2 regions of the Peribacillus sp. FSL R5-0717 genome follow, and region 2 is predicted to be linked to the other one. Evidence: riboswitches for the same ligand, from Rfam matches in the RefSeq annotation. Region 2 holds a riboswitch; the other holds the start of a gene.
The links. A riboswitch is a leader RNA that binds a small molecule or an ion and turns the genes downstream of it on or off. The one in region 2 is predicted to bind thiamine pyrophosphate.

Region 1 (5,450 bases), 1.5 Mb from region 2:
TTATACAAAATAAAAGGATGAGGTGTTCATATGAATAAAACAGAATTAGTGAGCAGTGTTGCAGCACAAGCTGAACTGACAAAAGACGAAGCAAAAAAAGTAGTGGATGCATTGTTTGAAACAATCACGGCTACACTTGCTAAAGATGAAAAAATCCAATTAGTTGGTTTTGGTACATTTGAAGTGCGTGACCGTGCTGCCCGTACAGGAAGAAACCCGCAAACTGGCGAAGAAATACAAATTGCAGCTAGTAAAGTACCTGCTTTTAAAGCAGGTAAGGAATTAAAAGAAGCTGTAAAATAAAAGGTGAACGAAGAAAAAACCTGGCGATGAAATATGCGCCAGGTTTTTTGTTTACTGACTGATCCGAAAAACAGATAATATATACGGAATGTAACACAGAAATGGAAAAGATAAAAAATCGAATTTGTCATCTATTCGTATGTTGTAAGAGCCATTTGGAGTTTCATTAATTGAAGGGATTAGGGCGTTCCCATGACCAACAATGAAAAAAGCCGAATCCATGAAGCGGTAATGGACTGTAACACAAATGAAAAAAAATTATAGTACTTATTAATAAGGTTTATACTGTGACTATGTTAGGCTAAATGAATAACAGGCTTTAAAACCAAAATAAAAGAGGTGAAAGAAATGCTGAAGAAAATAATGAAAAAAATCAAACAGCTTTCCCAAGGCAGCAGTGAGCGAAGACATGGGCATTATCGCCGAGGCAGCAGCAGCAGCCGGGGGTACAAAAGGTATCCCATGAGTGGAAGTGACCGCTACAAGAGAAAAGGGCGGGGCAGCAGCAGCTAATTCCAATTCTTTGACTTCAATACAGCCTGCAGGTCCATTAAGATATCTTTAATATCTGAGTAAGGTTCTTGGATGCTTAATAACCTTTTCAGTATATGCACGGTTTCTTTTTCTAACGAAAGCTCTTCTGTCCAAGGAAGTGCTTTTTTACTTTTGGAAGCGTACGTCGTATAAAGTACATATAGAAGTATTTCCCCCAAGTCGTAAAAATCCTGCCTTTTCAGCTGCAAAATGGATTCTTTAGCGAGGTTGTCCGAATTGATCATCTTGGACAAACCAAAGTCTATCAAAATGGGCTGATGGTTCTTAAGTAGAATATTCGGTATACGTAAATCTTGATGCAAAATGTCATGCTCATGTAGATAACATACTAAATCGACCAGCTTATACAGAAAATATAAAGACTCTTTCTCATTGAACGTTAATTGATTCGAGAAAATATGGTCTTCTAAATTATTCCCTTCTATGAAATCCATCACAAAATAAACATTTCCATCTTGCGAAAATTTCTCGTGAAATTTAGGGATATTTCTGTGGTTTAACATTCGTAATATGGAAATTTCATTTTCAAACTGTTTCAGCTCTTTTTTGCTGCGGCGTTTACTTTTCCGGAGCTGTTTGATCACTATATTTTCATTCATTTTCAAATCATTGCAACGATAAACAATACCGTAGCTTCCTGTTCCGATTACAGCTTTTACCTCGTAGCGGTAATTCAAAACCACTCCTTTTTTTAAAGGTATATCCACAAAAAATTGGTATAACTTTCTAAATGTACGCAAAATTGAAACTTTCCTCACCACTTTCATCTATTCAAGTCAAGAACAAAAAAAGGCCGTTATTAATTAAGCCGGAAATATGAATGAACATGGATAGTTTAACACTGATTTTTGATAATGCGGTAATGAAAGTCATTTCTTCGGGGAGATCTTTTGATAGTTCACAATTAAAAATAAATTTTTCATATAATTTCACATTATGAAATTATATGGTTTTTAAAAATATTAAGTTTACTATAATGAATTCATAATAAAAGAGTAGGAGGTGATGAGATGGATGGGCGCGAGTTGAGAAATTCTTTGGTAAATTCCCAACCGGCGTCACAATAGTGAGCTGGTTTGATGGTAGTGTTCAAAAGGGCATCACTGTGAATTCATTAAATTCACGAGTAAAATTGCAAAACTCACGAGTGAACTGCTGAATTCACGAGTCAAGTGGCCAATTCACGAGTAAAGCAGCTGAATTTACGAGTAAACCGGCCAAATTCACGAGTAAAACAGCAGAATTCACGAGTAAACCGTCAAAACTCACGAGTAAACTACTAACTGAGCTCCCTTTGATCAAATTCTTTGAAGGCTACGGGAAATGAGGGTATGGAAGATTGAAAGTTTAGTAACCCTAAATCAAGAAAACTTTTCTAATACGTTTGACAATTGGATTTATCGTGTTAATATAAAGGCAAATGAATTTAATATACAATTTGTACCACTAGGGGTGCTTTATAGGTAAAAGTTGATTTTTTACCCACAAAAGCTGAGATTGAAGTATGACTTTAAGACCCTTAGAACCTGATCTGGTTTATACCAGCGTAGGGAAGTGGGGTCTGGAACTATACATTTCTGTATTATTTCTTGTACAACCACTTTCTTTACGTTTAAGAAAGTGGTTTTTTGTTTGCAAAAAAAGGGGTGATAAGTGTTTTTTCCGTAACGTTCAATGAAAAAATACAATTTGGAGGTAATGGACATGAAGTTTTCAGAGGAGATCCGTAAGGAAGTTGATCACATTTGGGAAGCTAGTTTTAATCATCCGTTTGTTGCAGGAATAGGAGATGGCACATTGCCATTGGAGTGTTTCCGTTTTTATGTCATGCAAGATGCCTATTATTTATCTCATTTTGCTAGAGTTCAAGCCTTAGGGGCAGTCAAAGCTACAGATTTACATACAACAAGCAGGCTTGCCGGCCATGCACAAGGAACATATGAAGCGGAGTTGAAACTTCATGAGAATTTTTCCGAGAGATTAGGCATCACAAAAGAAGAACGGGAAAATTTCAAGCCTGCCCCGACTGCCTATGCTTATACTTCCCATATGTATCGTGCGGCATATTCGGGACATTTAGGAGATGTTATTGCAGCTATCTTGCCGTGTTACTGGCTGTATTATGAGATAGGTGAAAAGCTGCAAGGGTGCATGCCCGAAGAGCCGATTTATCAAGAATGGATAGCGGCTTACGGAGGAGAGTGGTTCCGCACTTTGGTGGAAGAACAAATTGCGAGGCTGGATGAGATAGCTGAAAAAGTAACTGAAGAAGATAAGGCGAGAATGAAAGAGCATTTTATTCTCAGCAGCCAATATGAATACTCATTTTGGGAAATGGCTTATCGTTTAGAGACATGGCCCGTTCATAAGGAAACATTAGAAGTATAAAAGGAGAATGAAACAATGAAAAAAGGATTGAAATTAACGGATATACTAGTCACGATCGTGATTGCGGTAGCATTTGGAATCGTTTATATCCTTTGGGGTTCGATTTATTATTCCGTTAAACCCTTAGGATTACATCTGGATCAACTTATTTATGGAATGTGGTTTATAGCTGGCCCTGTCGCCTTTTTCATTTTACGGAAACCGGGTGTGGCACTTTTGGCGGAGATAGCTGCAGCTTCCGGGGAATTCTTTCTAGGTTCCCCATGGGGGCTGACTGTACTGTTATATGGAGTGGTCCAAGGTTTGTTCGCGGAACTGGTGTTCATGGGGTTCAAATATAAAAAATTTAATATGCCGGTGGCCGTTTTAGCTGCGATGGCTTCCTGCCTGGCATCAGTTATCATGGATTTTGCATACGGGGAAATAGGTGCTCTTTCTACTTGGAATCTATCGTTATTCATGATAGCGAGGTTTGTGGGTTCCATATTCTTTGCAGGTGTGACCGCTTATTATCTAGTTAAAGTCCTGGAAGCAACAGGGGTAACTAATCTTGTGCGTCCGGTTTCCAATAAAGATTATGCAGAACTTGATTAAAAGAAGAGGTTGAGGGCCATGGAACCAATCGTTTCTGTTGAAAAGTTAAGAATGAAATTTCCCGGTGATGAATCTTTGATATTCAAGGACCTATCACTATCGTTTGATCAAGGAGAAAAAGTGCTATTGTTGGGACCATCAGGATGTGGTAAGTCCACTCTGTTGCAAGTGTTAAGCGGATTGATTCCGAATTCCATCGAAGTCCCGATGAAAGCGGAGAAATTGAAATGCCCTTCTTCATGGGGGTATGTTTTTCAAGACCCTGATAGCCAGTTTTGCATGCCATTTGCCGATGAGGAAATTGCCTTTGTCCTTGAGAATCTTTCCGTTCCTAAAGAAGAAATGAAAGAGAAAATTGAAAATCAAATCCGTAATGTAGGATTGAACCTAGGGCATACAAGTATAGAAACATTATCAGGCGGGATGAAACAGCGTCTGGCAATCGCTTCAGTATTGGCCCTTGAACCAGAAGTGCTATTTTTAGATGAACCGTCAGCCATGCTTGATCCGGAAGGAACGAAAGAAATCTGGGACTTGTTGAAGGAAGTCGGAAAAGACAAAACGGTTATTATCGTCGAACATAAAATTGACCATGTTTTAGAATTCATCGAACGAATCGTGCTTTTAAACGATGACGGTCAAATCATAGCTGATGGTCCAAGAGACACCATTCTTTCCCAATATAAAAATGAAATGAGAGAACATGGAATTTGGTTCCCTGGTGTTTGGGATGAATATATACAGAAGTATGCACCCACTAGAAAACACCAATTTACAGATGGTTTACCTCTTATGGATGTGCAAGGATTTAGCGGTTTTCGGAATAAAGAGGAAAAAATCAAGGTTGAAGAGCTGAAGGTACATTCAGGAGAATGGATTGTGATCAGGGGAGAAAATGGCGCGGGCAAGAGTACACTTTTGCATGCATTGATGCAGTTCATAAAAACGAAAGGTACGTATGAATTATTGGGGAACCCCATTAAAATGGTGAAAAATCCAACGGATCATATGACGTTTGTCTTTCAAAATCCTGAGTTTCAGTTCGTTGCAAATACTGTATATGAAGAGATTGCTTATTCATTGCGTATTGATAAAAGGCCGCAACAAGAAATAGATGAGAGAGTCCGCTCATTGCTTAAAGTGTTCCGCCTTGAGGCACATCGGGATAAACATCCGTTTCAATTATCAATGGGTCAAAAGCGTCGCTTAAGCGTAGCAGCATCAATCGTAATCGACAAAAAAATCATTCTCCTGGATGAGCCGACATTTGGCCAAGATTCGAAAAATACCTTTGCATTATTGGAATGGTTCGAGGAATATCGAAGGCGCGGAATAACCGTGATCATGGTAACTCATGACGAACATATTTCAAAAAACTTTGCAACCAGGATCTGGACGGTTAAGGGCGGAAACGTAATAAGTGATAAAAACATCGCGCAAGCCGGATTTGTCGAGACCAAAGTTAAAAGGAGTGTCATGTAGATGAATGTTTCAAACGCAGAAACATGGCTCCATGGAATTAATCCAAGCCTTAAACTTGGTGTACTGATTGTATTATGCATCGTGGCGTTATTCATTCATGACCTGAATTATATGATGAACATCACCAT
Region 2 (5,450 bases):
AAAGTGAGTTGATGTTCTAAAAAGACACGTTGCCAAGTGATCTTGAATAAGGGTTTTTGGTAAGGGAATGGAGTATTTATATTATATAATGATAGTGACAAAAGGAGGATGTTCAGATGGTATATAACTCGGCAGCAGAACTTTGTGAAGGGTTTGGTTATCCGCCCGTTCACGTTAAATTGACGATAGAGATCATCGATAAGAGATTGGGAACTGTAAAGGCAGAAGCGGAGATTGCCATCAAGCCTGTTAAGGCAAAGGGATATCTGGAAGTATTGGTGGAAGAATTGGAATCGGAGCATATCTTTGCCGATGAAAATGGCAGTATCTATGGCAGCTTCGGCATCGATCAAAGCATCCAGATATATGATGAAGTCCTGACTACCATTCCGTTCGAAGAGATAATGGGAAATGAAAATTGGAAAGAGACAGTTGAGGAATCCATCACGGCGGATAAACTAAAGGAACAACTGGGGAAATCCCTAAATGATTATCAATTCAGTGATTTGAGCGGGAAATATAAATTCAGGAAAAGATGTAGGATAACAGAACTCCAATTCATAGATTAAACGAAAGGAGAAGGCGATATGCTTTCTCTTTTTTACATATGGCCATAATATTTTTCCTTATGATAATTAAATGCTTGCAGTGACACAATCTGTGAGAACCTTTAACGATACACAAGGGGCGCTCAGTAGGTTTTTAATGGTTTCAACTTGATTTATTATCTTGCTTTACATAGGTTAATATATTGTTAAGGGCTTTTATAAGAAATAGAAACGATTTTAAAAGATAAAAAGGAGAATATATGAAAATTGGTTTGGTACGGCATTTTAAGGTGGCACATGAATTTCCTACTGGGAAATCTGTGACGGCGGATGATATGAAGCAATGGTTTGTGGACTATGATGCAGCGGATATTATTTATGGAACGACTTTATTTGGCGTGGAGGAATGGCAGGAATGTTATTGCAGTGATATGTCGAGAGCCGTCAAGACAGCGGAACACATCTTTCCAGGCACGGTTCATCGGATGGAGGAGCTGCGGGAAATTCCTTCTCCCCCTCTGAGGGGAAGGATTAAGCTGCCGTTCATCCTTTGGGCCATCTGGATTCGCTGCTGCTCGGTGATCAACAAGCAGACAAGGGCGGAAATTAAGTTTGCTGAGCAAAGAATCAAAAAAGTATTGGATGAAGTCTTTGCAAAGGGGGAAAGGAATGTTCTGATCGTGAGTCATGCCGCCCTCATGGTATATATGAGGAAAGAGCTGATCCGACGCGGGTTCACCGGTCCAAAGTTCAAGATTGCCAGTAATGGAAAACTGTATGTATTTGAAAGCGGAAAAGGGAAATGAATATATGGTTCCCACCGGAAAAGGTAAGCCATTTTGTGAAGAAAGAGGCATGCATTTTCCGAATAGTTATTCTTTTTTTATTGGTTGTGGTTTATTATTGTAATAGTGTAATTTTTACGAATTCAATATTGGGGAAAGAGGGGTGGACATTTTGCTGAAGGCAGTTTTTTTTGATTTAGATGATACATTACTATGGGATCAGAAAAGTGTAAAAGAGGCTTTTGTGGCCACATGCGAAGTTGCCAAGGAGAAATATGGTCTGAATGTCGACGAGTTTGAAGAAGCGGTGCGGAAGGAAGCGCGTGATCTTTATTCTTCTTACGATACATATGCATTCACTCAAATGATCGGAATCAACCCATTTGAGGGACTATGGGGGAATTTTCAGGATGATCATGATGAATTCCGGAAGATGGCCGGGATTGTACCGGCTTATCGGAAAGAAGCGTGGACGAGGGGCTTGAAGGCATTAGGGATCGATGACCCGGAATTTGGGCTTGAACTGGCAGAACGTTTCCCGGCCGAAAGACGCAAAAAGCCATTTATCTATGAAGAAACATTCCGTGTTCTGGATGAATTAAAAGGGAAGTACAAATTGCTATTGCTTACGAACGGATCTCCTGAGCTGCAAAATACCAAACTTGAAATAACGCCTGAACTGGTTCCTTATTTCGACCAAATCGTGATTTCAGGCGCATTTGGACGAGGTAAACCGGATGCCTCCATTTTTGAGCATGCTTTGGAAATCATGGAGCTAGATAAGGATGAAGTATTGATGGTCGGCGATAATTTAATGACCGATATCCTTGGAGCATCACGGGTAGGCATAAAGTCGGTTTGGATAAATCGCCATGATAAGGAACGGAATGAAGTGATTCCAACCTACGAAATCACGCATTTAGAGGAGCTTTTCCCTATCCTTGAGAGCTTGGGGAATTAATTGGCGGTCCTCCTCCAAATAACAAATTTTAGATGATTGCAGAGAAAATACTAGGTCTTTTAAATTATTTACAGAATGAAAAGGGTGAGATATAGTTACCCTGTAATCAATTAAATTATTTAGACTAGGGGTGTCCAATAAAAGTTGGGCTGAGAGAGAAGCGCTTAAGCTTCTTAACCCTCAGGACCTGATCTGGTTCATACCAGCGTGGGGAAGTTAGAATCTACTAAACGATGACCTTTCAATTGGTCATTTCTGTAGTCATACTAACGTTAGCCGGGTCTTAAATATGAGACCTGGCTTTTTCGTGCGAAATGGATTGGATTTTGTCCTTTTTAAATGAACTTAAAAAGGAGAAATGAAATCATGAAGAGTAATTCAGTAAATGACATGAACGTTTCAATTATGTCCAGTTTTGCCGGGAGTAAAAAAGTGTATGTTGAGGGATCTAGACCCGATATTAAAGTACCTATGCGTGAAATTGAGCTAAGTCCGACGACAGGGGCATTCGGCGAAGAGGAGAATCCGCCTTTACGTGTATATGATACAAGCGGCTTCTATACGGATTCAGAATATCCGATTGATATTCATAAAGGCCTTGCCCCGATTAGACGCAGCTGGGTTCTGGAACGGGAAGATGTTGAAGAGTATGAAGGGCGTGAAATAAAGCCGGAAGATAACGGATATAGAAAAGTGGAGTCACAATCCAATGCCGAAGTTTTTCCGGGATTGAAAAGAAAACCATTGCGTGCGGTGAAAGGGAAAAACGTAACCCAGCTCCATTATGCCCGCAAAGGGATCATTACTCCAGAAATGGAGTTCATTTCGATCAGGGAAAATGTAGCCCCTGAGTTTGTAAGGGAAGAGGTAGCTAGCGGGCGGGCAATCATTCCGGCAAATATTAACCATCCTGAAAGTGAGCCCATGATCATCGGACGTAATTTTCACGTGAAAATAAATGCGAATATTGGAAATTCAGCTGTCAGTTCATCGATCGAAGCTGAAGTGGAGAAAATGACTTGGGCTACACGATGGGGTGCAGACAACATAATGGATCTTTCCACAGGAAAGAATATTCACACGACGCGGGAATGGATTATCAGGAACTCACCTGTGCCGGTTGGGACGGTTCCGATATATCAAGCATTGGAAAAAGTGAATGGGGTCGCGGAAGATTTAAATTGGGAAGTATTCCGGGATACATTAATCGAGCAGGCTGAGCAAGGTGTCGATTACTTCACCATACACGCTGGTGTGCTTTTGCGATACATCCCCATGACAGCAAAGCGAGTTACGGGTATTGTTTCCCGGGGAGGCTCCATCATGGCACAATGGTGCTTGGCCCACCACCAAGAAAGCTTTCTCTATACACACTTTGAAGAGATTTGTGAAATCATGAAGACGTATGATGTTTCTTTCTCATTAGGTGACGGTCTCCGTCCGGGATCCATTGCAGATGCAAACGATGAGGCACAATTTGCGGAATTGGAAACGCTTGGGGAATTGACGAAGATTGCTTGGAAGCACGATGTTCAAGTCATGGTGGAGGGACCCGGTCACGTACCGATGCATTTGATTAAAGAAAATATGGATAAGCAGCTGGAAGTCTGTCAAGAAGCACCATTCTATACCCTGGGACCATTGACGACGGATATAGCTCCTGGATACGACCATATCACTTCTGCGATTGGTGCTGCCATGATTGGATGGTTTGGAACGGCCATGCTTTGCTATGTGACACCGAAAGAGCATTTGGGACTTCCGAATAAAGAGGATGTTCGGGTAGGGGTCATTACTTATAAAATTGCAGCACACGCAGCTGATCTTGCAAAAGGCCATCCGCAGGCAAGAAAACGGGATGATGCCCTTTCGAAGGCTAGATTCGAATTTCGTTGGAGAGATCAGTTCAATCTTTCCCTTGATCCTGAAAGGGCGGTTGAATATCACGATGAAACTCTTCCGGCAGAAGGTGCCAAAACAGCCCATTTCTGTTCAATGTGCGGACCGAAATTCTGCAGTATGAGAATCTCTCAGGACATTCGTGATTTGGCGAAGGAAAAGGGTTTGGGCTTTGAGTCGGTAATCGATGAAGGGCTTAAAGAAAAAGCGAATGAATTTAGGAAAACGGATGGAAAAATCTATCAATGATTCCGACGAGAGGGAGAATTCGATGAATCGGGTAATCCAGATAAAAGTTGAAATGAAACAGTTGGAAACTCAATTGGAGCAGCTGAAAAGGGAGCTGAATATTTTTCGGGAGAATTGCAACCATGAATTTGTGAAAAATGATTATAGTCAACAATGTACAAAGTGCCACTTGATCGAAAGTCTTCAATGGTAATGATTCCTTAATCGTCCTTATGGAATGAATCCCTTAATCATGTTGATTCGATTACAAAACATGATTAAGGGATCTATCATTACTATTTACATACTTGTTTTATTGATATGAAGGGGAGGAGGGACAAGCCATCCTTTTTCCTTATTCAATCTTAGGAAGTCAGCACCCAATGCAGCTTTGTTGGTATGGAATTGCGCAAACATCTGTGCAATATCTTCGCGGATGCATTGACCCATCATTTGGCTGCAAGCAACTAATCCTGCATTAATATCGATTGATACTGAAGCGGAGATTTCAGGATCTTGAAGACGTGCCCCGACGGGAATATCCTCCAAATTAGCTTTAGGCCTTTCAGGTGGTGAGGGAGGCAGTCCTACGTTATTTTCTTTTAATAATGATTCAAGTTGGTCATGTTCCTGTTTCCCTTGATCGATCACTTCAACAAGCAATTTATGCAGGTCCTTGTCGCCAGTATGATTAAGCATGGTTTGATGACAGGCAATCAACCCTTTTGTAGTTGTTAGAAATGCCCATGTTCCAAAAACCTCTCCGTAATGCATAGGCTCATCTTTCGGATTTCCGCTTAAAATTCCCATAACCATCCTCCTTGAAATTCATGAACGCATTTAAGTTACCCTGAATTCATCCAAGCATGCATCGTTGGTGTTTGGGAAATGTTAGAGGGCTTTTAATGCTTACCCTTTTATTCCTTGCAGCCATTCTTGGTAACATTCATCACAGAGCATTTCATTTCTATCCGTGTCAGTAATTTGAAATGTTACTATATGGATTTTTTTTTCTTCCGTGACATCACT

Region 1: it holds a riboswitch for thiamine pyrophosphate, as region 2 does, so the genes downstream of both, tenA (thiaminase II) here and thiC (phosphomethylpyrimidine synthase ThiC) in region 2, are expected to answer to the same signal.

The regions. Positions count from the first base shown of each region.
Region 1 covers NZ_JBBOOF010000001.1:4,950,932-4,956,381, forward strand. The annotation lists gene NYE65_RS23730 (HU family DNA-binding protein) at 31-303, shown strand; gene NYE65_RS23735 (hypothetical protein) at 652-816, shown strand; gene NYE65_RS23740 (protein kinase domain-containing protein) at 813-1,541, opposite strand; TPP riboswitch at 2,297-2,428, shown strand; gene tenA (thiaminase II) at 2,563-3,246, shown strand; gene NYE65_RS23750 (ECF transporter S component) at 3,262-3,840, shown strand; gene NYE65_RS23755 (ABC transporter ATP-binding protein) at 3,859-5,322, shown strand; gene NYE65_RS23760 (energy-coupling factor transporter transmembrane component T family protein) at 5,323-5,450, shown strand, end outside.
Region 2 covers NZ_JBBOOF010000001.1:3,433,225-3,438,674, forward strand. The annotation lists gene NYE65_RS16635 (hypothetical protein) at 117-569, shown strand; gene NYE65_RS16640 (histidine phosphatase family protein) at 809-1,354, shown strand; gene NYE65_RS16645 (HAD family hydrolase) at 1,506-2,294, shown strand; TPP riboswitch at 2,411-2,525, shown strand; gene thiC (phosphomethylpyrimidine synthase ThiC) at 2,661-4,442, shown strand; gene NYE65_RS16655 (hypothetical protein) at 4,465-4,635, shown strand; gene NYE65_RS16660 (DUF3231 family protein) at 4,722-5,231, opposite strand; gene NYE65_RS16665 (hypothetical protein) at 5,331-5,450, opposite strand, start outside.